3 regions of the Geomicrobium sp. JSM 1781026 genome follow, and region 3 is predicted to be linked to each of the others. Evidence: predicted binding sites of a transcription regulator. Region 3 holds the regulator's gene; each other region holds the start of a gene.
What was found. The regulator LexA, encoded in region 3, represses DNA repair genes until DNA is damaged. The targets are predictions, from matches to a motif close to CGAACATATGTTCG.
Positions count from the first base shown of each region.

Region 1 (10,423 bases), on a different contig from region 3:
ATCCTCAAAAGTTACGGTTCCTTCCGTCGGCTCCTGCAGTCGCAAGATGTTTCTTCCAAGCGTCGACTTTCCACAACCTGATTCACCAACAAGCCCTAGTGTTTCACCTTCATAAATATCAAAGCTAACACCATCAACCGCACGTAATATTTTTGGTTTTGCAAACCCCTCTTTAATCCGAAAGTGTTTTTTTAGATGGGAAACTTTCACAAGGGGTTTTGCGTCTGTTGCACTCATACCGTCACCTCACTCTTTGCCACTTTTTCTGAGTGCCAACATGCTACACTGCCAACTGCTGTCTCTTCCATCGATGGCTCAGTCTGTATACACTTTTCAGTGACGAAATCACAGCGAGAGGCAAAGCGACAACCGACAGGCATATCATGTAGACTCGGGATACTACCAGGGATTGAATATAGAGGCACGCCTCGCTCCCCGTCCATTGAAGGTACCGAGCGAAGTAACGCTTTCGTGTACGGGTGATGAGGGGTGTCAAAAATGTCTGATGTCTTCCCCTCTTCTACAATTTTCCCAGCGTACATAATGATCAGCCTGTCCGACATTTCATAAGCGACACCAATATCATGAGTAATGAGCATAAGAGACATCTTTCGCTCTTCTCTAAGACTACGAAGAAGTTCAAGAATTTGCGCTTCTATCGTTACATCCAACGCCGTTGTTGGCTCATCGGCGATGAGTAATTTCGGCTCACAGGCGAGTGCGATTGCAATCATTACCCGCTGCCTCATCCCACCAGATAGCTCATGTGGATACTGCTTGAGTCTTGTTTTAGTATCAGACAAACCGACTTGAGCGAGCAGCTTTTCTGCTCTCGTCAATGCCTCTGATTTTGTTACTTTTTCATGAAAGTGAATGGCCTCTGTAATTTGTTTGCCTATTGTAAATACCGGATTCAAAGCGGTCAGTGGTTCTTGAAAGATCATCGACATTTCTTTGCCCCGGATTTTCCTCATTTCACTTCCTTTTTTCTTAGCCAAATCTTCACCTAAGAAACGAACATCGCCATCAATCTGACCATTCTCAAATTCAACAAGTCGCATCACGCTTAATGAAGTGACACTCTTTCCGCTACCGGACTCACCAACGATGCAAATCGCTTCTCCTTCATCAACATGAAATGAGACGCCATCCACAACTTTTGTCACACGATCTTTGCTTTTATACGATGTTCTCAGGTTTTCAACTTCCAATATCTTTGTAATTGTTCCCCCTCCTCACCTTCAATTGACATAAAGTTCCGATAATTCATTAGGGCTCACTTTAATGATGGGTTGAATTTCCTTTTGGTATCGGAACAAGATGTGCGCATTTTTCATCGCATATTCTTCTGAGATTCGATACGGTGGCCCAGCAATTCCTAATGAACCAATCACTCTTGCATCTCGATTAAATATTGGGACAGCCATTGCTGCGACATCTTCAAATGTTTCACTCGCACTATACGCATAGCCTTGTTCACGGATAACCTTCAACGTCTCATGGAGTTGACTTGGAGACTGTATAAACTTCTCTTCAACAGCTCGTTCACCTACCCGAGCAATGGCGTCTTCTGGTAGGTACGCCAATATTGACTTGTGTGTAGCTCCTAAATACAACGGTGAACGTCTACCGATTGAATCAGCAAACCGGACAATATTACTACCTTCTGCAATGTTGATAAACACACCGTAGTCATGATCCCTTAACGTAAAAACACTACTTTCACCTGTCTCCATGGCTAGTTTCTGCATTGTGGCTTGTATTTGTTCCGATAACTTAAACTTTTCCTGCGCTACATGACTTAGCTCCAACAATTTAAAACCGACTTCATATTTTCCAGAGTCTTCATTTTTCGTTAAATACCCTCGGTCTTCAAAAGTCGATAAAAAACGATGAACGACTGTATGGTTCATATCAAGTTCTCTAGCCAATTCACGCAAACCCCAAGCTGGTTGTTCGACCGTGAATTTCTCTAAAACGGTTAACGATTTATGTACTGTTTTGGAAGTCAACAGCATCCCCCTTAGTAAATACGTTCATAGATTGGTTCTATATATGAACCAGTGTTTCTATTTTTAATTTTCGTACAAATAGCATAATCACGAATTACAATAACGTCAATAGAACATTCGTCATGCATACAAGCTTATTAAATGAATTGTTCAGAATTAAAAAACTATAACGTGTACATTTGAACATACAAAAAAAACCGCAGTCGCGGCATGAATGTTCGTTTTTTCTCTTTTCTCTACCTCGGCTTCTAGCACATGTTTCTTCGGTATATTCGTAGATCTCACCATAAAGCAGCAAATATACTCCCTCAAATTTCCGGTCGGTATTCTTCCTAGTTGCCGCACTATACAATGTTAAGTCTGAGCGGACTTAGCGTCGGCGTGGTGTGTGGGGGCGAAAACCTTATCTTAAAACGATCTATGGTGAGATTCTCGTTATTTTTATGAAGTGTATTTTTGAAAATCAGTGATTTCACCATAAGAAGAAAGCGTCTCAGCTGGTGAAGCTATAGTTGACCTCAACATTATGAGCGTAAAAAAGAGTTTACGCGTGGTCATTTACGATGTTGAAGAGCTTGCGTCCTCCACAGCAAGGATGTTCGCCTGCTTCAATGTCCGAACCGCACCTTTCATGTGGCACCACACAATCACATCTACGTCATTCAAACGATAAACAGTAACTTCCCGTTGTGTTAGCTTTCCGCTCTTCGCTTGATAGATAATTTGAACTCGTCTTCTTTTCTCTAGAGATTGCCTCAATGCATACAGCATGAACTCACCTCGTTCGCATTTTTATATATTATATACGAACGTATGTTTCTTTTCAACAGTTGATTCGAACTTATGTTCGTGTATAATGAAATTAAGAACTCACTGGAGGTGCGATGTGGAAGATCTTGAACAGATGAAACGAGTGTTAGTGGAGTCGATTGCACAAGGGCCCAATATCGTCACACTCACGTATCGAAATGGGCGGAATACGACACAAGTAACCGGTAGGTTATATAAGCTTAGCGACGGGGACGAAGAGGTCATCGTTCAGGAAGAGGGGCACTTTTACGTCGTTCGTTACAATGACCTTGTAGATGCGTCCATCACGACAATTAAAAAGAAAACGGTTTAATTTACCGCTTTCTTCTTCATTTTTTGCATACCGTAGAACACGTAGCTGTAATCGTTTGGATGATCATGAAATAGTTCGATCTCCATCTGTATCATTCCAATGACTTCTAGCGCTTCAGGGACGTCGATGTACAACTCGGTCATTTCGTCGAGCTTACGTGCAAGCGGTTCGTAATAGTGCTCGGTCCAGTCTTCATAGGGCAATACGTACGAGAAACAATACTCATAACCATTTTCAGTAATTTGACTTACCTTATTTGCTACAGTATTAATTTCTGGATACCCTTCTTCCCAGAAAGAGCGACTCGCTGAAGAAGGAGATGAATGAAGCCAAGAAATTTCACTGCACACAAGCTGTCCGCCTGGTTTTAACAATGCTTTCCACTCGCTCAATCCTTGTTGAAAGCCAATAATGTAGATCGACCCTTCCGCCCAGATGAGATCAAAATATTCATGTGGAAAATCCAACGCCAACATCGATTGATTATGTACTTGAATTCTTTCTTCCAGTCCGAGTCTTTCAACACGGCAAAGTAACTCATCGATATAAGGCTGATGTGTATCTACTGCAATGATTCGGGCGTTCGGATAGAGGTCTGCAAGAAGAAGTGTGTGTACTCCATTTCCGCAACCGATGTCTAAGATTTTCATGTTGTTCGTTGATTTCTTAACGAGCGTTGCCACCTTGCTCGTTGATGAATCACTGCCTGGTGCCAGTCGACTTAAATCTTCAAATGCTTCATAGAAATAGCTTTCCAATGCTTTATCACTCCTGCTTATGATAAGGATGGGGTTACTTCAAAAACCGTTCCTTCTTTTCGATACCCTAGCTTCTCATAATACTCATCCACGTCTGACATGACAAACACGGTATGATTTGGATACTTTTCATAAATGGCGGCCATAAGTTTTTCGCCATACCCGTTCCCACGCTTTTCTTGATGTACAAGCAAGTCGCATACGTATACATGAAACTCACCGTCAACAATTGACCTAGAGTATCCACAAAGCTCTTCGCCCTCATAAGCGAGAAGCGTTAATGAGCCTGCTAACGTCTTTTTATAGTTCTCGCGCCCTTCTTCAGTAAGATAGTCGTTCCACTCCTCACCTTCTGATTCAATCAATTGGAATAAGTCATTTTCGTCCTGTTTTCCATACCGCCTAAGGTTCAACATGCTCATCCTTCACTTTTTACATTATGCTACTACGCCACATCAACTCATGGCAATAAAAAAGCCACGACCAAGGGCCGTGACTCGATTTAGCGCTGGATTGTTATTCTTCCTTCTGCAACGTCACGAAACTCTACTCCCTCATCATTCACTGCAAGAATTTCAATCTGCGCGCCGTCAACGCTTAAGTTATTTGTCGCTGTCCAATACCCCTCATACACGCCTTCTTCAGCTTCTCTCATCATCACTTCTGTTGGCGGTGCACTTCTTGTAAATAACGGAACTCGAATTGAAAATGCTGCCTCTAGCCCAGGCTCCCCTTCAAAGGACACTTTCACGGATTCACCCGCTCGAAGTGTAACGTCTTCAGCCGGTTTCACATTGCGTATCGGAGAGGAATCGTCGTCACCACCGTCACCTTCCGCACTATATTCTGCCAGCCTTACCGCGATTTCGTTCTCAACGCTCGTTGGGGAACTGCCCTTATAGTTGTTGAACAGCATGGCAAAGATCAGCTCATGGCCATCTGCATCTGTCACATAACCAGATAGAGAGGACTTAGATGTGAGGCTTCCCGTCTTTGCAGTAACGTTGCCCTCCGCCGCTGTATCTACCATTCTTGTGCGTAGCGTCCCACCAACATAGTGGTCTGGTTCACCTGCGACAGGCAAAGAGTCATAGAAAACCTCGTACCAATCTTCTGTCTGCACATGACTGAGCAGCTGTGTCATCTGTTCTGCCGGAATGGCATTCAGATGAGACATTCCAGAGCCGTCTCTTAGCTGGACAACGTCCATGTCCACGCCCGCTGAATCAAGATAATCTTCAACAACAGACAATCCAGCATCCCAGCTACCTTCGTCTTCAACGACTTTTCCTAACGTTTTCGTCAAGTGTTCTGAATGATTATTTTGACTGAACTTCATAAAAGGAATCATTAATTGTTCCAAAGTCATTGACTGTCTACTCGCCAGTTGTTCGGCGTCTTCAGGGGTCTCTCCGAGTACGAGTTCTCCGTGCACCTCAATGTTTTCAGCGCCTAAACCGTCGTAGAATAGGTTGAGTACAAGCTCCGTCGGTTCCCAAATTGAGACGTATTGTGTGAATGGGTTGGCTCCAACAGGAATGGTCCCTTCAAAATGAATGTCATTCGTTCCGTGCGCTCGGTCCCAGCTCGTTAACGCTCGGTCTCCACCTTCTTCAACCGTTGTCATCTGATTATCAATCGTAAAATAATCGGACTCAGGTGTGACACGAATATCTGCCGCGTCACCCACTTCCTCTCCTGGATGAACTTCAACATAAATGGAACCGGTGTTGTAGCGATCAAGAGCAAGATCTGAGATGAGGGTAGCCTCGGGGGCAACGCTAAGCGCTGATACTTGTGCACCGACATGACCACGTTGATTTGCCCACGATAAATCCAAAGATAATCGCCGATCATCAAAGTAAGAATCATCCGCGATAATATCGCCGTGAATCTGTTCAATTCCAGCCTCACGTAACGTTTGTGCAAATTGTTCATAATCATCAGGAAGCATCGTCGGATCACCGCCCCCTTTTACGTACACATTGCCGTGCAATTCATTTCCTTCTAAATCACCGTCTGTGTATACACCTGTTTCAAATGTGAAGTCAGGACCGAGAACGTCTAGCGCCGTTGCCCCTACAAGTAGCTTTTGTCCAGACGCTGGTGCCAAGCTCGTATGGCTTTGATGGGAAAACAACTCCTCTCCCGTTTCAGCATATTGAACATGAACCCCCGCTAACGCACTATGTAACTGTTCTTCATCAAGTATATCTAAGAGGTCATTCCGCAGTTCAATTTCTGGGCTCACCTCATCCTGACCGTGTAAATCCGTACCTGAACCCGCCGCTACCGTACCGACAATCATGACGCCGACAAGGGACCATTTGAACGTTTGATTCACGTTTGCCATACACATTCCCCCTTCAAATTTTCACCATCGTAGCACTAATTGACTGAGTATTCTATATTTTAAAGCTGATATAGGCTCTTCCTCTATGTAATAAGGAATGATGGCCTTATTCTTAATCGAGATGAACGAGACCTTATTCCTGAAATTTACAGATTTAAGGGATTAGGCAGATTTTTGCAGAATGGTTTTATATAAGCGCCAATCTCACATTGGTGAAATTTAAGAAATAAGGAGCGAGTATCATGAAAAAAGGACGATCTTTGTTCACGTACGGCGTTATAGGAATTGCCGCAATTTCAATGCCTGCATCCGCTCTTGGCGGAGAACACGGTACACCGGATGTCCAACAACTCATCGATCAGATGTCTCCACAAGAAAAAATCGGACAACTCGTTATGCCTTCTACACATGACAACGATGCACAGATGCCAAATGAAGACACAGAAATGTTAATTCGAGATTATAAAGCTGGATCTGTCATTATTTATGGAGACCGGGACGCAGAAACAACCGCAGCATACAATAACCAACTGCAAGAATGGGCATTAGAGACTGAGCAGCAAATTCCTTTGTTCTCCACAGCCGATTTGGAATACGGCACAAACCAGCATGTGACGGACGGAACAGCTTTTCCTAGGCAAATGGGAATCGGGGCGACGAGAGACCTTCAGGCAACTGAAGACATGGCAAGAGTTACCGCCGATGAAATGATTGCCACCGGTTTCAACTGGAACTATTCCCCTTTGGCAGATGTGAATACAAATCCAAATAATCCAGTTATCGGTGTACGCGCCTTTGGAGAAGATACCGAACTCGTTTCAGATATGACCGTTGCCCAAGTGATGGGCTACCAAGACAACGGTGTACTCTCAACACCGAAACACTTTCCCGGTCACGGAGATACGAGCGAAGACTCTCACTATGACCTGCCCGTTGTCACATATGATAGAGAGACGTTAGATAACGTTCATCTACCACCATTTGTTGCTGCCATCGATGCCGGTGCAGACTCCATTATGACCTCACATGTCATCATTGAAGCGATCGATCCGGATCTGCCCGCAACCTTGTCGGAAGACGTCTTAACCGGACTGCTTCGTGAAGAGATGGGATTTGACGGACTGATAGTGACCGATGCCATGTCGATGGATGCTATTGATGATCGTTGGGGCGCAGGAGAGGCCGGAGTCATGACCATTAATGCCGGTGCCGACATCGTCATGGCAACAGGTTCGCTCGACCAGCAAATCGAGACATTCGAAACGATGGTTGAAGCTTTAGAATCTGGAGATTTAACAGAAGAACGCGTCGATGAATCTCTAGAGCGCATTCTACAAACGAAAGAAAACTACAACTTAGATGAGCGCCGCTTCGTTGACCCAGAAACCGCAACGGATGTCGTTAACGATGAAGCACATCAACAGCTAGCCAAACGTATGGCTCAAGATTCCATTACGCTTGTGAAAAACGAAGACGTGCTGCCGTTTGATGCCGATGAAGAAGCACATACACTCGTCGTCGGACCGGAAATTTACAATCAATCGTACTACATTGAAGACATCGCCGCAGCTGTAGACGCAAAAAGCAGCGGTAACGTAGAATATATCGTTACGTCAAATGATCCAAATGCTGATGAAATTGAAGAAGCAGTCACTTCTACGTCCGAAGCCGATCGCGTAATCGTACCGACGTTCTCTGCCGATGTATTGCCTGAAGGACAGCAAGATTTAGTACTCGCCCTTTCCTCCACAGATGTTCCCGTCGCAACAGTCTCATTAGGGCTGCCCTATGACATCGGGAACTACCCAGATGTGGATGCCCATTTGTCCTCTTACGCCATCGAGCGCTGGGGGTCGCCTGTCCCGGTTTCTTGGGAAGCTGCGGTTCATGTGATCTTCGGTGCTGAACCTGGCGGGAAGTTGCCAGTAACGATTGGCGATGACTATCAATTCGGTCACGGCTTAAGTTATGAATCCGATGATTCTCGAGCCATCGAAAACTTACAACCAGCAGAAGACCTCAGCCTTCAAGCAGGTGAGTCAGTGAAGATTTCTTTCGATAGTGAACCTGGAATGGCTGCGTCATTCGCTTTGCGCGCACCGCTCTTTAACCCACTTAGTGCACCTACAGAAATGCCGATGACCGAGGTTGAAGACGGCCATTACGTCGGGTATTGGACGGCAACCAACAACTTATCTGTTGCTGGAGCAGAAATTGAGGTCATCGCTATCGATGAATACGGAAACGAAGAAAGAGACATTGCAAAGGGACGCTTGTTTATTAATCAATAATAGCAAAGGAATACGGGCGCTCTCGGCGCCTGTGTTCCTTCCCCATATAAGCTGGCTGTTTTACGAAGGTGAGCCAAAAAAATGTTTTACCCTAAAACACCAAACATGTTTGTCGAGTACAACACAATTACAACAACGAGCAGAAAAGCAACTTGCGAGAGCGTATGCAAATAACGGTTTTTCTCCGGATCATGTTTCCATTCAAAATAGGCACGAACAACCTCAAGTAAGAGAAACGATATAAGAAAAATATACATCCAGTTATGGACGAACCAAGGAAGGGGTTCAGGGTTTTCATAAGCATACGCGAGCCCAATAAATATTAAGACGATGAACGTAATCCGTATTCCCCAATCAATGATACTGTGTGTCCGATTGACAGACTTCGTGAGAAAATGGCTTCTTTTTTCCACATCCAGCACTTTACGCATGATTAGATTAAAAATGAATAGCGACACTAAAACTCCACTGAGAATTAAAAGTAAGTTCATGTCAATCCCCTTCCTGAATGATTAGAATGGCAACTCATCAACCGGTAGCGGCGTAGGCGTATCCTTTCCCCAATCTCTTCGTATAAAGGCGTAGCAAAGGCAATCCTCCAAGGAACCATCACTGTTTTCCCACGCATCTCGAAAATACCCTTCCTTCACATAGCCACACGCATGAAACGTTTTTCTCATGGCAATGTTCGCCACTTTCGTGTGCCCTTCAATACGGTATTTCTTTTGCGGCAACTGGAAAACATAATCGGTTGCCCATTGAAGACACTGTTTACCGAGTCCTTGACCACGGACACGTTCAGCTAACCTCATATCGATAAATGGAATATCATCGTTAATGTCTTCAATGACGAAAAGTCCGACCTTTTTGCCATCATTCTCTATCCAAAAAGCCTGATTGTTTCTGTTCATATAAAACGAATGAAACACTTTTCGATACTCCTCGTCTGAGGAAGATACCGAACGATGAAACGGCCAGGTGCTCGCTAAAAGAAATGTGATCACCTCGTTTTCATCATCGTTATGTATCAGTGTCATCTCCACTTGCCTCATCTCCTTTAACTTCAGTAGATAACTGCGGGTCAACATCCACACTTGGATGGATGCGCTCGATATGCGCAATAAATCCACTCTGATCTTTCGGTGAAACGATGATCGGCATTTGCCATCCCGACCGTTCCAGTTCCAGGCGATCTTTTATACTCGCCGCCGGTGCACTAATTAGACTCCGCGTCGGTCGAATCGCTTGAATATCCTGAAGGGGAATGGATTTTGCTCGTATAAAGAAACAAAAATAAATGTGTAGCTGCTCATCTGTCACTTTGTAATGAATAATGAAAAAGCCTACAATCAAAAGAATAGTCAACCCAATAATTGCAAACCCAACTGGGTGAGGACTGACGAATAACGGGATGATCGCAGGAATGAGCACGATTATAATAAAGGTATTCATCCCTATCGAATAACTCGTTCGTGTTTTCATGAATTCGATTACCTCCCTAATGAGTGAATACACCCCCTACGACGTCTCTCGAACCGAAGCAATTACTCGTGCCAACACTTCATCGTACTTTAGAAGAAGCTCCTTAACAGAAACGACACAAAAGCCAGGCGCCCTAACGACCGTAGACAGCTCCACATCATCATAAATGATGCTCAAGCTTACTGCTCGATCTCCGACCTTTTGTTGATTCACGTCGTAATATAACGTATGGATTGCATCTGAAAGTGACCTCTCAAGCGAAAAGCCTCCTGCAAAACTTTTCCACCAATGTTGAAAGCCTCGTTCGGTTAATCGGTAATGCTCCCCTCCTTTTGCTGAAGGACAGAACAGGTGGTGCCGAACTCGGTCATTCATCGTTTCATATAACAACGAATCACTGTTCA
Region 1 is NZ_JBHFQF010000003.1:443,643-454,065, forward strand. Features, by position in the region: gene ACE1TF_RS07510 (ABC transporter ATP-binding protein) at 1-237, opposite strand, end outside; gene ACE1TF_RS07515 (ABC transporter ATP-binding protein) at 234-1,166, opposite strand; gene ACE1TF_RS07520 (IclR family transcriptional regulator) at 1,242-2,012, opposite strand; gene ACE1TF_RS07525 (WYL domain-containing protein) at 2,571-2,783, opposite strand; gene ACE1TF_RS07530 (hypothetical protein) at 2,899-3,135, shown strand; gene ACE1TF_RS07535 (class I SAM-dependent methyltransferase) at 3,132-3,893, opposite strand; gene ACE1TF_RS07540 (GNAT family N-acetyltransferase) at 3,911-4,309, opposite strand; gene dacB (D-alanyl-D-alanine carboxypeptidase/D-alanyl-D-alanine endopeptidase) at 4,396-6,246, opposite strand; gene ACE1TF_RS07550 (glycoside hydrolase family 3 protein) at 6,489-8,537, shown strand; gene ACE1TF_RS07555 (DUF4181 domain-containing protein) at 8,624-9,028, opposite strand; gene ACE1TF_RS07560 (GNAT family N-acetyltransferase) at 9,050-9,574, opposite strand; gene ACE1TF_RS07565 (PH domain-containing protein) at 9,558-10,019, opposite strand; gene ACE1TF_RS07570 (hypothetical protein) at 10,056-10,423, opposite strand, start outside.
Region 1: ACE1TF_RS07525 (WYL domain-containing protein) is a predicted target of LexA. The motif match lies at 2,849-2,862, and genes of this name have one in related genera.

Region 2 (10,423 bases), on a different contig from region 3:
CCCAGCAGCCCCAGTATTCCCAGTAGGGCCAGTGATTCCAGTATTTCCTGTTGATCCTGTAGCCCCTGTATTTCCAGTAGCTCCATTCGCTCCTGTAGGACCAGTGACACCCGTAGCTCCAGTGCTCCCAGTATTGCCAGTAGGTCCAAAAGGTCCAGTAGCTCCTGGAGGGCCTGGAGGACCAGTTAAACCAGTCGGACCCGTATCCCCAGAGACCCCCGTCGCGCCTGTTGTTCCTGTACTTCCAGTTATGCCAGTAACCCCAGTAACGCCCGTTGATCCGGTTACACCCGTATCCCCAGTTGCTCCTGTATCTCCAGTTGAACCGCTAGGTCCAGAAGGTCCAGTGGCGCCAGTACTCCCTGTAGGCCCGGTGGTACCTATGATTCCTGTTGCACCGGTGTTACCAGTAGAGCCCGTAGGTCCGGTAATTCCAGTAGGCCCGTTATTTCCTGTTGATCCTGAAGGTCCCGTAGCCCCTGTATTGCCCGTTATTCCTGTGTTCCCCGTAGATCCCGCCGCACCTGAAGGCCCAGCAACTCCAGTAGCCCCTGTCGATCCAGATGCACCAGTACCGCCAGTAGCACCAGTGATTCCGGGAGCCCCAGTGTTTCCTGTAGTACCAGTTGATCCAGTAGGCCCTGTATTTCCCGTGTTACCTGCGAGTCCAGTAACACCGGTACTGCCCGTCACGCCAGTGCTTCCAGTCAAACCTGTTGCCCCCGTAGCCCCAGTACTACCTGTAGGCCCAGTAGGACCTACAACCCCAGTGCTTCCTGTTGCTCCAGTATTCCCAGTCAATCCAGAAGGGCCAGTAGCACCAGTAGGTCCGGTAACCCCGGTAACCCCGGTAACCCCTGTAGGCCCAGTGGGACCAGTCACACTAGTCAATCCAGTCCCTGGCGGCCCCGTTGGTCCAGTAGCACCTGGAACCCCTTGAGGTCCTGCTAGTCCTTGTCTTCCTGGTCGGCCAAGTGGCCCTGTAGCACCAGTAGCTCCCGTATTTCCTGTTGGCCCAGTTACTGTAATCCCATTAGGAGGCATTGATGAAGTATATAGAGACTGAATAAGTTGATTGTTTATGTGAATGCCACTCAGGCGATTTTTGCGATTTCCGTTCCGCAAATGATCCCATTCCGAGTTGGGTCTCAATGATGTCTCCTCCTCCATGAGTGTTTTCTATTGTGTATGCAATAAGTGTAGAAAACGTTAGAAAAGTCCATCATATTAACGACGTTGACAATCATCACTAACGTACATATACTGGAACTAATTCTACGAAAAGGAGGAAAGTTATATTATGTTTTTACCCAGACTACGTTTCCCGACATTGAACAAGTAATGGAATCGTTCAATGACTCTGCACTCCGCAGGGTAAACGGGATAAGTCTGTCATTTTATAACTTCTTCTATCGATGAGTTGGGCGGATTTTTATGCTCTTCTCTTTTTTTGTGCAGACTTTCTTCTTACTCTGACGGATCAGAGCAAACGGGAGGAAGAGAGAATGGAAAAAGTAACGATTGAATTAGAAAACATCCAAATGTCGTATTTGGATCGTGTTGTACTTGATATACAAAAGCTGTCTGTCCATCAGTTTGATCGGATTGGCATCGTCGGAAACAATGGAAGTGGCAAAAGCACACTCTTGAAGTTAATGAGTCGCGAAGTTACACCAAGCAGGGGAAAAGTAATTAGTCATACAGACGCTAGTGTATTCCCGCAATTGGACAGTGAAAGAAATGCGGTGGCAGATGCTGAATGGCTCGGTCGATTATCTGTCCCTAATCACGACCAACTTAGCGGTGGAGAAGAGACGACAAGAAAGCTCGCTCAAACATTCTCGGTCTACAAAGAGGTGTTGCTTTTGGATGAACCAACAACACATTTGGACTGTGAAGGTGTGCGCTTTGTCATTGATGAATTGAAGTACTACTATGGTGCTTTCGTTTTGGTTAGCCATGACCGTGACGTATTAGATGAGTTGGTTACAAAGATATGGGAAGTCGATCAGGGGCGAGTGACGGTCTATACCGGCAATTACTCGGACTACAAACAACAGAAAGAGCTGGAGAACAAACAGCAAGCCAATCAATATGATAAATATTTAAAAGATAAGGAACGACTTCAAAGATCAGCACAAGAAAAAATGAGAAAAGCGAGTGATGTTACAAAGGGAAGTAAAGGCACGCCAAACGCCAATCGCATGTTTATGACAAAAGAAAAAGGAAGCAGTCAAAAGGCGATGGCGAAAGCTGCAAAAGCAATTGAACAGCGAATGGATCAATTAGAAGAAGTCCAAGCTCCAGAACAAGCACAACACATTCGCTTTCATACTCCCGAAGTGTTGGAATTACACAACAAAATCCCCATTATGGCAGACCGAGCAACCATTCGAGCAGGAAATCGAACCCTAGTAAAGGATGTTAGTTTTCAACTACCTTTAGGAAAAACAATCGCCTTTACAGGTGCCAATGGTGCAGGGAAGTCAACGCTTTTGCACCATATTGCAAACGATCAAGCTGGCGTGATATTGTCACCGAAAGTCGTAATCGGCCGGTATGAGCAGATGGCTTATCATTTCGAGAGTGATGAAACTGTCATTGATTGGATTCGAAATCAATCAGATTACGAAGAACCACAAATTCGTGCAGTGCTGTCCTCAATGGGTTTTCAAGGGAATGATATACAGAAATCAGTCAATTACCTTAGTGGTGGAGAAGCCATTCGCCTCGTTCTAAGTGAACGATTTTTAGGAAGCTATAACGTGCTCATCTTAGATGAACCAACGACATTTCTTGATGTACAAAGCATTGAAGCACTCGAAGAAATGATCGCTAAATACAAGGGAACTGTTCTTATTGTGTCTCATGACAAGCAATTTATTGAGGAGGTTTCGGACCTAATCTATGAGATTAAAGATGGTAGATTAACACAAGTTAAGTAGAGACTTGAGAGCCTCTTGTTGTTAAAGCAAGAGGCTCCTTAAGGAAAAAAGGCCCAAAGCAAATCTATAGCTTTTACCGATTTCAGTTAATTCTATTAAATGAGATAATAATAAAAATGCAGAGGGGTGAACCTATGAAAAAGTTCTATTATTTATGTGGTGCTGCTGCGCTATTTTTATCAAGCCCATCGTTGTCGTTGTCTGCTGAAAATGGAAATGTTCCAGAGGCAAATGATGAGAAGTCTCGTATTTTGCTTGTAGAGAATGAGGTAGATGATCAAGCAATGTCTACACAAGAAAGTCGTGGAAATTACACCGATCAAGCCTTGAACTTTATCGAGTCAAATCAAGATGTGCTCGGTATTGCAGAGCCTGATCAGGAATTAGAATTAATTGAAGAAACCGAAGACGAACACGGCATGACGCATATTCGCTACCAGCAAGTCGTAAATGGTGTTCCCGTTGAAGGACATCAATTACTCGTTCATTTCAACGCCGATGGCACAATGAGTAGTGTAAATGGCAATTACCATGAGGCGCAATCGGCGGTATCAACGAGTGCTGTTCATCTGTCTACAGAAGATGCGGTCAATGAGGCAAAACATCATGTAGATGCTCCTGACCACCTTGAATATAAACCTACAGCAGAATTGATCATGTATCCAATGGGGGATGAACTTGTTACCGTATATAAAGTAAACATAAACTTCATGGGCGAGGAGCCAGGGGATTGGCATGTGTTTGTGAACGCAGAAAATGGAGAGATCGTTGATCGTTACAATACGATCGGTCATCTCGCCGAAGACGCAGGCTTAGAAGTGGAAGACATATCACCTGCCCCTGTAGAAGAAAATCCGCTCATGCAAATCCGACAGCTTCCAGAAGACATTGACCGAAGTGATTTTGGGCCTATGCACGGGTCCGGTTTTGGTGTGCTCGGCGATTATCGAGTACTAAATATGGCGTATAAGATTTCTGACATTCCTCAAGGTACATTTAAGCTGTATGATTGGACGCGGCCGGACTTTGAGGGCATTTACACATATGATATGAAGAACCAATTTCCTTCTAGTGGCTTCGGGCTGCCGGGAGACCCATTTACAAACGATACCGCAGGGTTTAATTCAAGTTACGATGCACCGGGGGTGGACGCACATTACAACTCTTTGAGGGTGTATGAATATTATCTAGAAGAGCACGGTCGGAATTCTCTAGACGATGAAGGAGCACCCCTCATTTCAACGGCCAATTACGGGGATAACTTCAATAACGCATTTTGGAACGGTAGACAGATGGCCTATGGGAATGGAGATGGACAGCAATTCATTCCATTATCAGCAGGGCTAGATGTTGCCGCTCATGAAATTACACATGGCGTCATTACGAACACCGCCAACTTGATGTATCGTTTTGAGTCTGGCGCAGTCAACGAATCCATCGCCGATATTTTCGGGGTATTAGTGGATGACTCCAGCTGGGATATTGGCGATGATATTATCGGGGAAGCGTGGCTTGCTGAGGGTAGAACAGCGCTTAGAAGCTTAGAAGAACCAGGGAAATTCCCAGTTAACGATGCGTACGTTGAGTATGGGAATGGTTCAGGAGTCTTCCCTGCACACATGGATGAATTCTATGATATGCCCATTCAGGTTGATAATGGAGGTGTGCACGTCAACTCATCCATCATTAATCATGCAGCATTTCTCATCGGCGATGATATCGGACGTGAAGCATTAGGAAATATCGTATACCGAGCACTCACCGTTTACCTTACACCAATTTCAAACTTCGACGATACCCGATTCGCATTTGTGCAATCAGCAGTCGACATTTACGGTGAAGGAAGTGAGGAAGCAACATCAACTAGAAACGGCTTCGACGGTGTTGGGATTTACGAAGAATAACTAAGTTCAGAAGTGATAAAAAACCGGCTCGAGTCATACTCGATCCGGTTTTTTAAGACTTAATGGGATCTCAATAGAAAAAATTACAATCGTCCTGTAATGGTGCCTCTGCCTTGACAAACTCTATAAATCCCACTTGGAGTATCGTACTCAAGAAACGGTAGCTCAACAGTTAAGATATTCAAATCCGGATCATTGACAAACTCATCCCGCATATCAGCTAAAAACTGTCTTCCTTCTCTAACTGACAATAAGATTGTTTCAAGTTCTGTTGAACTTAGTGTACTGATCATTGAAAATACGGCTGATGCAACTGCTCCTGCCCCAGTCATACCAAAAAATAAACTAAGGACTCCTGATACTCCTTGAAGTGCATCTGATAGACCAGTTTCTGAAAGTTGGTCTTCTAAAGCTTCTTCCAAGCTTCTTTGAGCTTGATGAATCTCGATAAATTCTCTATTAACACCTCTTACGATTCCGATATAATCTCTAACAAACACTGCCATACGACCACCATCCTTTAGTTATATTAGCTAAGGGTACCCTTGCTATATATATAAAGGAAGATAGACTAACGAAATGTAAACATCATCTATAGATTTTTTGATATAATTGGGTGAACTTTAGTATGATCATTATTTATAGATAATTTAAAAAATAATGATAACTAGATTATATAATCGGGGAGGGTTTGAATTGAAAAAGAAACTCTTTTTTATGAGTGTATTACTCGTTTGTATAGTAATCTTAGTTCTTTTCATTGGACAAAATCGTGAAACAACGTTAGTTGAAGAAGTAGACATAAATGAAGTGGATGAGATTGATCGTATATATATAGAGGACCACTCAAATGAAATGAAATATGCCTACATTGTTGATAGGGAAAGCATTACTGATTTTAGTGAAGTTATATTTAGAGCTTCCCTGACTCCGACCAATACATCTATAGATTCTTCAAATAGAGTTTATTGGATAGAAGTACATTCACAAAGTGAAGAATTGTTCACACTATCAATATCAGAGGATATACTAAGTTTAAATGACTCAAATATGCAAAGCGATTTTGTTGGTAACTCAACTTCCCATTATAAAATTCAAAGTTTGGGAGACTTCAATTTTATAACGGACATGAACCTTGATTGGGAAGATATTTGATCATTTATACAAACTTTTCTTGAGTGAGCAGAAACAATGTAAAGCACTTAACATTACGTAATAGGAGTAGAACCTTGAGTTAGGGCATATCCTTATAAATATCATTGTTATATGGAAAACTAGTGACCATAGTAATTTATATATATAAAATAGAGGCTGTGCAATTATTATAAAGTAATTCTTTGCACAACCTTATTTTTAGTTTAAGTTTTTTGAAGGTTTTGCTCATTAATTAAATGATTAATGAATTCATCTAGATTTTTGGGGTTTTGACTTTTTGATATTTTATTATAGTGATTATTGTTACATATAGGTCTTGCTGTAAATCTTCTCTATACTGTTTTGACGTTTGATATAATGATTTTTTAATTTTTGGATCAATTTCTCTAATGACGCTAGTAAGCTCAGTTTTATTCTCATACATTATTTAAGCCCTCCCTTAATCTTATTAAAACAGTGCCTCTCAGTGTTTGAAATGTATTGAGGAGATACTCTGAGTAATATAGAGACTTCTTTTTTAGTGTAGTTACCTACATATAGTAATGACAAAACTAACAACTGTCTTTCACTAAATTTTTTCATCAATCTATACAAATTAGGACAAGTGATGTGATCTAGAATGTCATTTGACCGAAACAATAAGTGATAATCTAGGTGATTTGAATTAACGGAAACGTCGTTACGATTTATATTGTCTATATATTTGTTTTTTTCTTTCTTTTCTGCTGTTTTATCTGCTATTAGTGGAAAGTGGTTTAGATATCTTCGTACTTTTTTATCAAATTCAACAGATTTGAAGTAGATTGACTTTGAAAGATACATGCTCAGCTTAGCTTTATAAAAGTGATTTCTAAAGGTTTCATTAAAGGTTATTTCCGTATCACTATTTGGATAATCTAAAAAAATGTGTAGGAGATCGAAGTTTTCCTTCTTCTCTAAAAAACTTTTCATGATTGGCTCATTGATTAATAAAATATAGTTTTCATTGATCAACTTAGCCAGCTTGTGATGTTGCTCCAAATAAATCACCACCTTTTGTATATAAAGCAGGGAATAAATAGAAAAAATAAACATCTCATTTAAAATTTTTCCTAGTTTATATTTTGGATGGTTTATATATTTGGATATAGTTAGAAGTTTATTGCGATAAATGCACCGTTTTTAGAACGTATGTTCTCTTATTGATATTGTAAACGAATACGAGTATGAGCACAAGGTCAATATTCAAGGTTTTACTCGGTAGAATTAGTATATATTTGTTAAGTTGAACATTTGCTGTTCAAAGAGTGGCTAAAAAGGGAGTAAGCCTCTTTCAAGTAAAAAATCATCTAGGTATCCCTGTTAGTTTTCATGTTTTTGGTAAACCCTATGGTGAAATGCGCATAGGAGGTTACATAATGAATAAGAAAGACATGGATTGGACGGTCTTTGGAATTAGTGGAGGATTATTGCTCGTATTTTTAATCGCTTCTATGATTGACGCTGGAGCTGTCGGGCAATTTGTGGATGCTTCGTTTGCCTGGTCTTCCAAGTATTTTGGAGCCTATTGGCAAGTGTTTATGGTGCTGACGTTTATCATAACGCTCATTATGAGTTTTACAGAACTTGGGACGGTTCGCTTAGGAAAGTTACCTCGACCGAATATTTCGCGGTTTAAGTGGCTGGCGATGCTCATGACGACGCTCCTTGCCGGTGGGGGTGTGTTTTGGGCAGCGGCTGAGCCGATGTACCATTATCTAGACGTTCCCCCAGTGTTCCTCGGTGATGATGCAACTGCTTCGGCAGTACATGCGGGACTATCGCAAGGCTATTTACATTGGGGATTTCTAGCGTGGACGATGATCGGGACATTAGGTGTTGTTGTGCTCATGTATGCAAAGGACAAGGGACAACCCCTTAAACCTCGTACCCTATTGTACCCGCTTCTTGGTGAGCGTGTGATGAATAAAAGTGTAATTGGAGCGACAGCGGATATTGTCTCCATACTTGCGGCTTGTGCAGGAACGATTGGACCGATTGGATTTCTTGGTTTACAAGCTGGATATGGGTTAAATGCCATATTTGGCTTTCCAGATACATTTGCCGTGCAAGTGAGCATGATTTTTGTGCTCGTTGGGATTGCGACGATTTCTGCGGCAACGGGAATTCATAAAGGAATTCAGTGGCTAAGCCGTTTTAATATTATATTTACGGTATTTCTAGCGGTACTCATCTTATTGCTCGGTCCGGCGATGTTCATTGTCGATCAATTCATTAGTGCATATGGATCCTACTTAATGAACTTTTTCCCGATGAGTTTTTATCGAGGCGATGAAGAGTGGTTATCGGGTTGGACGATCTTCTTTTGGGGATGGTTTATCGGTTATGGGCCGATTATGGCAATTTTTATAAGTCGAATTTCAGACGGAAGAACGGTCCGGGAACTGTTTTTGTCCGTTGCTTTTATTGCTCCTCTCGTGACGAATTTCTGGTTTACAGTTGTTGGGGGAACAGGATTATTTTACGAAATCAACACCCCTGGTTCGGTGAGTGACATTCTCTTTGAAGGCGGTCTGCCCGCATCGATTTTTGCGATTGTACAGCAACTGCCTCTTGCGACATTGTTTGCAATTGCATTTATCCTCGTAACGTGTGTATTTGTGGCCACAACAGCAGATACAATTTCATATTCAATCGGTATGATTATTAGTGGTCAACAAACCCCTCCGAGAACGGTTCGGATGTTTTGGTCCATTATCTTCGGTGCGGTTGCCGCTGTATTGTTGTATATCGGTGAAGGGACGATTGATGCGTTGCAGTCGTTTATCGTCGTGACAGCGGTGCCCGTCTTTTTGCTCATGCTCCCGACATTATGGCTGGCTCCCCGGGTGACGATGCGCATGTTGGCAGAAGCGAAAGCGACTCGTAAAGATGAACGCCAATACGATGAGGAAAACTTCACAGATTTGTGAAACCCATGCTCCTCTGCAAACGTAAAACATGCTATCATATAGGAATAGAATAGATACGGAGGTGGGGAAATGGGGAAAAGAGTCTTTCTTTTTATACTGACGAACATCTTGGTTATGACGACCATATTTATCGTCTGGTCCATTATATCAAGAGTCTTTGATATTCATTTGTACTCGAGTGACGGCATGTTGCAATTGTTACCACTCGCTATATTTAGTTTGATGTTCGGTTTTGGTGGTGCTTTTATCTCCTTGGCAATGTCCCGTTGGATTGCGAAGAAGATGATGAAAGTGCGTGTGCTCGACCCGAATGGTAACTTGAATCAATATGAGCGTAGTGTAGTGGAGAAAGTCCACCGCATGTCACGTGCAGCCGGCCTTGCTCATATGCCGGAAGTGGGAATCTATCACTCTAAAGAAGTGAATGCTTTTGCAACAGGGCCATCGAAAAAGCGCTCTCTCGTTGCGGTCTCTACAGGCCTTTTAGAGTCTATGGATGATGATGCGGTTGAAGGCGTCATCGCTCACGAGGTTGCTCACGTTTCAAACGGAGACATGGTCACGATGACGCTTCTCCAAGGAATTGTGAATGCGATTGTTATTTTTGCAGCGCGTGTCGTCGCGTTTGTTGCAGCTCAGTTCGTACGTCAAGAATTACAATGGATCGTTAACTTTGTCATGATCCTTGTGTTACAAATCTTGTTCTCAATCCTCGGAAGCCTTGTCGTGAACGCTTTCTCCCGTTATCGAGAGTATCATGCAGACAATGGCGGAGCTGATCTTGCAGGCAAGGACAAAATGATTCACGCATTGCAATCACTTCAACGTTATGCAGAACGAGCTACGGTCCAAGACCACCGCGATGATTCCGCTGTACAAACGATGAAGATTAACGGCAATGGCGGCATGATGCGTTTGTTCTCAACGCACCCTGCACTTAGCGACCGAATTGCAAGACTAGAGCAGAAATAGTTATTTATTTGAGCTAGACCGTAAAACACGGTTCTAGCTTTTTTAATGGTCTAAGGAAGAAAAAATTTAGATGAAACTTGGCACTGTTACTGCAGAGGATATCGTGTATAATAAAGACAAAATATCATCTGTCGACAGACGACAGGTATTTGTGGAGGGCACATTTATGAAAAGTTGGAAAATTGCAAGCATACCAGGTGATGGTGTAGGGAAAGAGGTTGTCCCAGCCGCAGAACGAGTGCTTCACGCCATGGCGGAAGTTCATGGCGGGTTTCAATTTGAATTCACGTCATTTCCGTGGAGTTGTGAGTATTATTTGGAGCATGGTGTGATGATGCCGGAGGATGGACTTGATACGTTGGCGTCTTTTGATAGCATCTTTTTAGGTGCTGTTGGAAACGAAAACCTTGTTCCGGATCATGTATCTTTGTGGGGTTTATTAATAAAGATTCGACGCGAGTTCGAACAAGTGATTAATATGCGCCCTGCGAAAGTG
Region 2 is NZ_JBHFQF010000005.1:49,145-59,567, forward strand. Features, by position in the region: gene ACE1TF_RS09970 (beta strand repeat-containing protein) at 1-1,152, opposite strand, end outside; gene abc-f (ribosomal protection-like ABC-F family protein) at 1,506-2,945, shown strand; gene ACE1TF_RS09980 (M4 family metallopeptidase) at 3,080-4,849, shown strand; gene ACE1TF_RS09985 (hypothetical protein) at 4,933-5,355, opposite strand; gene ACE1TF_RS09990 (hypothetical protein) at 5,546-6,004, shown strand; gene ACE1TF_RS09995 (hypothetical protein) at 6,258-6,428, opposite strand; gene ACE1TF_RS10000 (sigma-70 RNA polymerase sigma factor region 4 domain-containing protein) at 6,428-7,024, opposite strand; gene ACE1TF_RS10005 (BCCT family transporter) at 7,402-8,955, shown strand; gene htpX (protease HtpX) at 9,025-9,927, shown strand; gene ACE1TF_RS10015 (tartrate dehydrogenase) at 10,094-10,423, shown strand, end outside.
Region 2: ACE1TF_RS10000 (sigma-70 RNA polymerase sigma factor region 4 domain-containing protein) is a predicted target of LexA. The motif match lies at 7,168-7,181, and genes of this name have one in related genera.

Region 3 (10,423 bases):
GTTCCTTATTACAGCACGTCCCATTATACCGTAACTGAACCTGCATGAAAAGACCATTACACATTCTCAAGCAAAAGCGATTTAAATTTTATCGGTTTTAACCAGCCATACTTTTGCCGATGAATGTCACATGCGAAAAAATAAGGGTCATACGTTTGCAATTGATCAAACCACGGCCACTCATCACCCATGTTTCCATCACTCCATATTTGCATGCGCTCATCGTTCATTGCCACTTTAACCCCGTCTTCACCTTCCATGAATAGTAGCTCTCGTTCTTTTGGTGTTGTCGCAATACGGTCAAGGGAAAATTGTTCACAAATATCATGAACAGGTAACGGCCGGCAAATGTATGCTATTTGTTTTTTTACGATGTGATACAGAGGTTTTACCGTTTCATATTCTTCGAACAGCTGAAACAATTTCGCTTCAGCGCGTATAAATCGTTTCGCGACGTCAGGTTGCAACAAATAAATATCATAGCGATGCATGTTTCGACCTCCTTTAGCTTGTCCTTATCATACCAAGATACTAAAGAGAATCTTGTCAATATTTGCACAGCACATTCGACAAAATGATTCATTCACTGCACACTTTCGCCTCCCTCGACATTTCCGATAAAAATAAACCGCCCTAGCTGAAAGGGCGGTTTATTTTAGTCAATTCACATTTACTTAATCAAACGATTTACGTGGGTAATTACGTTTTCTACATTAAAGCCGTACTCGTCCATCACGACATCTCCAGGTGCAGATGCTCCGAACGTATCAATCCCGATGTTCGCTCCGGAACGCCCTGTGTAACGTTGCCATCCATAAGTCGTACCTGCTTCAATTGAAAGGACTGGAATGTTCGCAGGCAGTACGCCTTCTTGATACGTACGATCGGTTTGTTCAAACAACTCTTGACTTGGCATACTTACGACGCGTACGTGCGTCCCTTGTTCTTTCAATTGTTTCTGTGCGTCCATCGCAAGTGACACTTCAGAGCCCGTCGCAAGAAGAGTAGCTACCGCTCCATCCGCTTCAGCGAGTACGTATGCCCCTTTCTTCACTTGCTCGTATGCGTCATCTGCAGAAATAAGTGTTGGCAATCCTTGTCGGGTCAACACAAGGGCGGTTGGTGTCCCTTTAGACTCAAGGGCGATTCGCCATGCTGCTGCAGTTTCATTGCCATCTGCTGGGCGAAGAACATTCAAGTTTGGAATCATTCGCAGCGATGAGGTTTGCTCGACAGGTTCATGAGTTGGACCGTCTTCCCCGACAGCAACGCTGTCATGGGTAAAGACAAACGTCGAAGGTACGTTCATCAATGCCGACAAACGAATGGCCGGGCGCATATAGTCAGAGAACACGAGGAACGTCGCTCCGTATGGATGTAATCCACCGTGAAGAGCGATACCGTTTACTGCTGCAGCTGTTGCAAATTCACGAACTCCAAACCATACATTTCTCCCTGTACGATTTTCTTTCGTAAAATCGTCATGATCGTTCATCATCGTATTGTTAGAAGAAGCAAGATCAGCTGAACCACCAAACAACGCATCCGTTTGTTTAGAAATTGCACTAATCATTTCACCAGAAGCTTTTCGTGTAGCCAACTTATCTTTTCCTACTTCATAAGCAGGAAGATCTAGAAGCGCTTCTTTATTAAACCATTCTCTGGCAAACGCACCGCGAAGTTCTTCTGCTTTTTTTGGTTCATCTTGTTCGTATGCGGCCAATGTATTTTCCCAATCGCTAAACTGCTTTTTATTGTTTTCTTTTAAAGAAGCAAAGAATGAAGCCACTTCCTCAGGCACATGGAACTCATCGTGCTCCCATTTATAGCTTTCTTTCACGAGTACAGTCTCGTCTGCTCCGAGAGCTTTCCCGTGAGCTTCATTCGTACCTGCTCTGTTCGGGGACCCAAAACCGATGACTGTCTTAATTTCAATCAAGCTTGGACGCGGATCCGCTTTTGCATCTGCAATTGCCCGGTCAATGGCATCAACATCACTTCCATCTTCTACAAGAATCGTGTGCCAGCCGTATGCATCGTAACGTGCCATTACATCCTCAGAAAACGAGCGATTCAAATCTCCATCTAAAGAGATGTCATTTGAATCATACAAAACAACAAGCTTCCCAAGTCCGAGATGACCCGCAAGGGATGCGGATTCTGAAGCGACCCCTTCCATCACATCTCCGTCACCACAAAGAGCGTACGTGTAATGGTCAAACAGCTCATATTTGGATGTATTGTATACTGCGCTCAGGTGGGATTCAGCCATTGCCATACCTACAGCCATTGCAAGGCCTTGACCGAGAGGTCCTGTTGTTGCATCCACACCTGGTGTATGTCCGTATTCAGGGTGACCTGGCGTTTTACTTCCCCATTGGCGGAAGTTCTTCAGTTCATCCATGCTCAAGTCATATCCACTAAGATGAAGCAGGCTATATAAAAGCATCGATCCGTGTCCGGCCGAAAGTACGAAACGGTCACGATCCCACCAGTTTGGGTTATCTGGTTCGTGCTTTAAATGTCTTGTCCACAATGCAAACGCCATCGGTGCTGCACCCATCGGAAGCCCCGGGTGACCGGAATTGGCTCGATTAATGCTATCAATGGATAACGTACGAATCGTATTAATTGCTTTTTCTTCTACTGTATTCAACACTCGTTCATCCTCTCCATCATTCCTATTAAACCTACTCTTGTCCATGATATACGGTTTTATTCATCAAAACAACCTTTAGAGCGGTTTGTTCATGACATTGAAAAAACCTGGATGCACCGTCCAGGTTGATGGGTTAAGCTATTCATTCTGTTAATAGGAACGCCTTCGTTTCTTTAATGAATGAGGAGTCACATCGCTTCCATTCTCATCAACCACTTTAACGGCTTGTAATTGCTTCTTAAAAGATGTTCTTAGACTACTCAAGTACTCATCTCTAAGCGAATGCTGTTCGAACTCTTCGTCATGAGTTAACCCCATCGTCCTTGCCCGCTTGGCAAGTTCGTTCATACGGTCGATTTTCTTACTAGAGTTCATCACGGATCCTCCTTTCGTTATTTATCATCGTTCTCACACGTTAGTATGTATATTCCCGAACAGCAAAAGAAATAAACCTAACATTTATAATTTAAAGAATTTAACCGGTTCGTCATTGTTTTCAGACCTCACGTAAAACGATGGCCAAAGTTATTAGTTTTACTTATATGAAAGAAATGCTGGATTTAAAACGACGGGTTCACTCGCCGCTAATGACGTTTGGGCTACAAACAACATGACAGCGACCGCAAAACCAAACAGAAGAATAATGAGCCACTCTTCTACCGTTTTCCTCTTTATAAGTGCTTTTGATAACTTGACCATCTGATCCCCTCCAAAACGTACGTTCGTATAACGATCATAACCGGAACAAATGTTCTTGTCAACAAGAAAAACAGAACGAGTGTTTGCAAACACATGTTTTGTATGCTATGCTTTTCCTAAGATTGGAAAGAGATAATGAGGTGAAACGATGACAAAGTTATCCGCACGCCAAGAACGCATTCTTACTTATATTAAAGATAATGTACGCAGCAAAGGTTACCCGCCGTCCGTACGAGAAATCGGTGAAGCTGTCGGTCTCGCTTCAAGCTCTACTGTGCACGGTCATTTAGCACGATTAGAGAAGAAAGGCTTTATTCGGCGTGACCCTACAAAACCTCGCGCAATCGAAGTGTTAGGATTAGATGGTGCAACGACAGACGCCTCTTCATACACCGAGAACAGCAATGCACCAGCGGCAACCGCTTACGTACCCGTTATCGGTAAAGTTACCGCAGGTCAACCGATTACGGCTGTTGAGAACATTGAAGAATACGTCCCTCTCCCTGAATCTTTTGTTGGGAATGAGTCGGTTTTCATGCTAACCATTGTCGGTGAAAGTATGATAGATGCCGGGATTTTGGACGGGGATCAAGTCATTGTTCGGCAACAACAGACAGCGAATAATGGCGATATCATCGTTGCAATGACTGAAGAGCAAGAAGCGACGGTAAAGCGCTTTTACAAGGAAGGTAATCAAATTCGTTTGCAACCAGAAAATGAAACGATGGAACCGATCTATTTAGATAATGTATCTGTGCTAGGGAAAGTGACCGGCGTACTGCGAAATATTCATTAAAGAACTGTTGAAATAATCTGTGTAGACACACAGGTTTTTTCTTTTTCGCTTTAAGTTTACATAATGTTTTTATTGTTTACTTTTCCGTTCTTTCACATAGAGAGCGACCCCGATCACACTAAGCATTCCAATTCCTGGTGTAGCGATCATAAGTGACACAATTAATCCAAACTCAAGCATACGCGGACCCCTTTAGTGTCTTTTACATCTAGTGTATGCAAGAAAATTTCTCACGTAACCGAGCGTTTGCACATTTGCCGGTTTGGGCACGATAACGGTATCTAAATAGATGAAGGGAGATATCGTTCATGTGCGGGCGATTTACATTCTTTGAGCAATTAGAAACCCTAGAAAAGCTATTTAACATCAAGTACAGACAGAATACCCCACTACCAACAAGCTATAATATCGCACCGACTCAATCAATTTTTTGCGTTTATCATGGCGGTACGTACGAACAGTTAAAAACGGTCAGATGGGGACTCATCCCCTCTTGGGCGAAAGAACAGAAATCTAGCCGTCCACTTATTAATGCCCGAGCAGAGACCGTCACAGAAAAACCTAGCTTCCGTCAATCCTTTCAAAGGAGGCGATGCATCATTCCTGCCTCTGGCTTTTACGAATGGCAAACGAAAAACAAAAAGAAGCAACCGTTTCACATCCAATTAAAAAACGGTGACCCACTCGCTTTCGCAGGCATTTGGGATACGTGGTCAAACGACACAGAACAGATGACGAGCTGCGCTATTATTACGACAGAAGCAAACGAATTGGTCGCTGACATCCATGAGCGCATGCCGGTCATTCTCTCCCCTGCTGATTTCGATCGTTGGCTAGATCCAACAAACACCGACCCCCAATCGGTAACCCCAATGTTAGAACCCTATCCTGCCGGAGACATGATTGCTTACGAAGTATCCCCACGAGTGAACGACCCAAGATCTAACGATGCTGAGCTAGTGAACTCGCTATAAGTCAAGTCATTACGTTTAATTCTTCAAGTAAACTAGTGGGCAAGCCAACCTGTACCACATTCCACGAGACATATAAAAAAGCCCTATCCCCTGAAGGATAAGGCTTTTTCCATTTTAGTATGCTTGGAAATACTGCTCTCTTTCCCAAGGGTGAACTTGGGTTCTAAACATATCCCATTCGATTTCTTTAGCTTCAACGAAGTGTTCCATTGCATGCTCGCCAAGTGCGTCGACGAGAATTTTGTCGGCTTTTAGTTCTTCAAGCGCTCCTTTTAAGCTACCAGGAAGGGCTTCGATTCCTTCGTCTTTAAGTTCTTGCTCATCCATTACATAGATGTTGCGGTCTGTTTCTTCTGGTGCTTGAAGCTTTCTTTTGACACCGTCAAGACCTGCAGCAAGCAGTGCGGCCATTGCCAAGTATGGGTTGGCAGATGGGTCTGGGCTTCTCACTTCAATTCTTGTGCTCGCTTTTCTAGAAGAAGGAATTCGCACAAGTGGACTACGGTTACGTAGTGACCAAGCGATGTATACCGGCGCTTCATAGCCTGGAACAAGACGCTTGTAAGAGTTCACGATTGGGTTTGTAATTGCTGTGAACGCTTTGGCGTGATCGAGAATCCCAGCTAAGAATTGCATCGCTGTTTCACTCAATTGGGAAGGCGTGCTCTCATCGTAAAAAGCATTCGTCTTTCCTTTGAATAAAGACATGTTACAGTGCATCCCCGAGCCGTTTACACCAAATAGTGGTTTTGGCATAAATGTCGCGTGCAAGCCATGCTTTCTAGCAATCGTTTTTACGGCTAGTTTGAACGTTTGGATGTTGTCACAAGTAGTGATTGCATCGGCATATTTAAAATCAATTTCATGTTGTCCTGGTGCTACTTCATGGTGAGATGCTTCGATTTCGAAGTCCATATCCATGAGTTCAAGTACGATGTCACGACGGCAGTTTTCACCTAAGTCTGTCGGAGCAAGGTCAAAGTATCCACCTTTGTCATTCAACTCCATCGTCGGCTCGCCTTTTTCATCGTTTTTGAAGAGGAAAAATTCTGGTTCAGGTCCAATGTTAAAGTCGGTAAACCCGAGCTCTTCTGCCTGTTTGAGTACACGCTTTAGAATGCCACGCGGGTCGCCTTCAAACGGTTTTGGTTCTTCGCCTGGTGCACCTGGCTCATAGATGTCACAAATGAGACGAGCAACTTTGCCTTTTTCCGGCGTCCAAGGGAAAATGACCCAAGTATCAAGGTCCGGATATAAGTACATATCTGACTCTTCAATACGAACAAATCCTTCAATTGAAGACCCGTCAAACATCATTTCGTTATCTAACGCTTTCTCAAGCTGATCAACCGGGATTTCAACGTTTTTAATCGTCCCTTGAAGGTCAGTAAATTGCAGTCGAATAAACTTTACGTTTTCTTCTTTTGCCAGTCGCGCAATATCTTCTCGCGTATACTTTGCCATGTTTCGTCATTCCCCTTTTCGTTTAATAATTCAAAAAGCAATGTATGTGACTTCCCCACAAAGTGTATGTGGAGAAGGTAATACCGAATTATGATCTAAAAAAGTGAGACAGTTGCCCTTGAATCATGCTTGCTTTCGTTTCGTTTGGATGATTCACTGCTTCTCGCTTCAACCGTTCACGAAGCTTTTTTAGTTCTTCACGCTCACGCACTTCTTTCTCGCGCTCTGCTTCTTGTTCTTTCATCATTTCCTTAATGCCTGCCATGTTCACGCCGCGATCGGTGAGCTGCTTGATATCAAGGAGAACATCGACATCCGCAAAAGAGAAAAGCCGCTGGTTGCCATCCGTCCTTGCCGGTCTTACAAACCCGTGTGTTTCATAATAGCGAATTTGTCTTGGCGTAAGGCCTGTTAATTCCTTCACGATACGGATCGAGAACAAAGGCATGTGCAGTCGTTCACTTTGCTCCAATTGTTTGCTCCTTTCAAGATCAGCACGTGTGATCCGTGAAAATATTACGTTGTATCTATGAATATATTACTTAGTTTAAGAGATACAAAATTTCATGTCAACTTTTTTAATCAATTTATGTTAACTTTTTTGACATGAGTGGTGCAACATCGTTGCAAGTGCCCGTTTCACCGCAATCTTTACGTGAGCGAAAGAAAGGCCCCCTTGAACATACGCGGTGTAAGGCTCTGCCACAGGTCCATCCGCACTAAGTTCAATACTTGCCCCTTGCACGAATGTCCCAGCTGCCATAATGACGTTGCCATCATAACCCGGAAGCGGACCTGGGACCGGTAATGCGCGGGCATCTACCGGTGAATTCTGCTGAATGCTCTGGCAGAAGCTCACCATTGCGCGCTCTTCACCAAAATGAACCGCTTGGATTAAGTCCGTTCGCTTTGTCATTGAGCTAGGAGTGGTATGAAAGCCCGCCTTCTCCAACATAGCGGCTGTAAAATGTGCTCCTTTTACGGCGTCGGCGACGACAGTTGACGCCATGAATACACCTAAAAAGGCGTCATGTAAAAACGGACCGGTTGCCCCAGCTTCAATTCCAATTCCAGGCGCACTTAAACGAGAGGCTGCCCGTTCGACGAATCGAGCTTTTCCGGCGATGTAACCACCGGTTTTGGCAATGCCCCCACCTGGGTTCTTAATGAGGGAACCTGCAATCAAATCCGCTCCAACATCCCCTGGTTCTTCAGTTTCTACAAACTCCCCGTAGCAATTGTCCACGAAGACGTTCACGTGCGGGTGATGGGTTTTAATGTGCAAAATGTACGCACCAAGCTCGTCCAAAGTAATGGATGGGCGGGAATCGTAACCCGAGGAACGTTGAATGACTACCCAGCTCGTTTTTTCAGAAATTGCAGCTGTTACACAGGAAAGATCAATGCGTCCTTCTTTGAGGGGAACGACGTGCGTGTCCATATTATACTCTTTGAAATTCCCAACCTCGTCGCCTGTTAAACCTAAAACCGATTGCATCGTTTCATAGGGATCGCCGCTAGCATACACTAATTGTTCCCCTGGCCTCATGTTCCCGAACAAAGCTGCGCTAATGGCATGTGTTCCCGACACGAAATGCGGACGTACAAGCGCCCTTTCCATCCCAAAGATCTGGGCGTACACTTGCTCAAGCTTTTCTCTCCCCTCGTCGTCATACCCATAACCGTCCGAACCTACGAGATGGTGCTTTGAAATTCCCGCCTCTTGAAAGGCATCCAACACTTTCGCTACATTTCGTTCACTCGTTTGGTCGATTTGTGTATAGATGTCAGAGAGGTCAATATTGATTTCTCGCTCCCACGTCTGAATTTGGTCTGTCATTCTCTTTTGTCTCCTTTAGTTGTCTTTGTTCACGTAGCGATTTTGTGAGCGTGCATAACCCTTCACGAAATAACTCTCCGTTTGTTCATCAAAATCTTCCTCTTGAACAATCGTTGTACTTTTTAACCGAGACAACCGCTTCCCATCTCCAGCAGGAACCACTTGTTCGTACGGTTCCATAAAAGAGATGATTTGCTTCTCCAATAAAAGCAAAAGCTCCTCGATATTTCTGCCGGTTTTCGCACTAACTTCGATTCGCGGGGCATTACCTGACACCAACGTTTCTCGGTTCGAGTGATGCTCATCTTGTTTATTCAGTACTGTAATCGTTTCAATACCACTTGCGCCAAGGTCTTGAAGCAGCGATTCAACGGTTTTCACTTCATCATCTGCGTGCTCGCTCGAAGCGTCCACTACGTGAACGAGCAAATCTGCTTCTGTAACCTCTTCGAGGGTGGATCGAAAGCTCGCAATAAGTGTGGTGGGCAAGTCCCGAATAAAACCAACCGTATCACTCACTTGCACTTCTAAGCCTGATGGCAGTCGTAGTCTTCGAGTGAGTGGATCAAGTGTAGCAAACAACAGGTCCTCGGCGAATGCTTGTTCATCCGTTAGTGCATTCAAAAGCGTCGTTTTCCCTGCATTTGTATACCCTACGAGCGTAATGTGCAGCCGCTCTCCTTGTTGCTTTTGATGCTTGCGCACATCTCGGTGCTTTTGCACGCGAACGAGGTCCCGCTTTAACTCATCCATTCGCCGGTGAATGTGACGACGGTCGGTTTCTAGTTTTGTTTCACCAGGACCCCGCGTTCCAATGCCTCCGCCTAACCTAGAGAGCGATAACCCTTGACCTCTTAGACGCGGCAACAAGTACGTCAACTGCGCAAGTTCCACTTGAATTTTCCCTTCTCGGGTTCGTGCGCGTTCGGCGAAAATATCAAGAATCAACTGGGTGCGGTCAATGACCGCAACACCGGTCGATTCTGAAAGCGATTGGCCTTGCCTCGGGGACAGCTCATCGTTAATGACGATCACGTCTACTTCTAGCTCCGAAGCGAATTCTGATAGTTCATCAACTTTACCAGAACCAACATAACGAGACACGTCTGCAGTTCTACGGTTTTGTAAACTCGTATGCACAACTGTGCCGTGGGCCGTCGTTACAAGACTTTTCAATTCTTCTACACTTCTATGTTGCAAAGCTTCGTCTTCTTTTTCATTGATGACTGCAACAACAATAACTCTTTCCAAAAATGGCTTCCTCCTAAAAATCACGATCAGATAAGGTTTTTAATGCATCTACGTCATGTTCATTATGCTCGCGCATCGTTCGAACCGCATGCTGGCGAATCGCCTGCTCAATCGTGTTTCGAATGTATCGTCCGTTACTAAACGGCTCTCTAACTGAGGATTTACGTTGCTGTAACGCTTGCTCAAATTTCGTTTTTGCACGTTCGGTCCAAATGTATTCTCGCTCCACGAGTAGACGCTCTGCAATTCGCATGAGCTGTTGTACCGAGAAGTCCGGGAACTCAAGTTGTAATGGAAACCGAGATGGCAAACCAGGATTCAAATCCAAAAACGCATCCATTTCCCTTGAATACCCTGCGAGAATGAGAATAAACGACTGTTTGTGGTCTTCCATCGCTTTCACTAGTGTATCAACAGCTTCTTTTCCAAAGTCTTTTTCCCCACCTCGGGCCAGTGCATACGCCTCGTCAATAAAGAGAATTCCCCCTGACGCTTTTTGCACCAGCTCACGAGTCTTTTGTGCCGTCTGACCAATATATTCCCCAACAAGATCTGCCCGCTCTGCTTCAATAAAATGGCCTTTTTGTAAGAAACCAAGGTCTTTAAACAACCGACCGAGAAGACGGGCAGCTGTCGTTTTACCTGTACCAGGACTTCCTTTAAAAATCATGTGCATCGACTGTTCAACGGTCTTCAATTGATGTTTCTCGCGACAACGGTTAATATGAATCCAAGCATAA
Region 3 is NZ_JBHFQF010000001.1:560,776-571,198, reverse strand. Features, by position in the region: gene sirA (sporulation inhibitor of replication protein SirA) at 57-491, opposite strand; gene tkt (transketolase) at 671-2,659, opposite strand; gene ACE1TF_RS02815 (DUF896 domain-containing protein) at 2,810-3,034, opposite strand; gene ACE1TF_RS02810 (hypothetical protein) at 3,194-3,358, opposite strand; gene lexA (transcriptional repressor LexA) at 3,507-4,154, shown strand; gene ACE1TF_RS02800 (SOS response-associated peptidase) at 4,463-5,128, shown strand; gene glnA (type I glutamate--ammonia ligase) at 5,243-6,592, opposite strand; gene ACE1TF_RS02790 (MerR family transcriptional regulator) at 6,681-7,064, opposite strand; gene ACE1TF_RS02785 (methionine gamma-lyase family protein) at 7,185-8,432, opposite strand; gene hflX (GTPase HflX) at 8,448-9,683, opposite strand; gene ACE1TF_RS02775 (AAA family ATPase) at 9,697-10,423, opposite strand, start outside.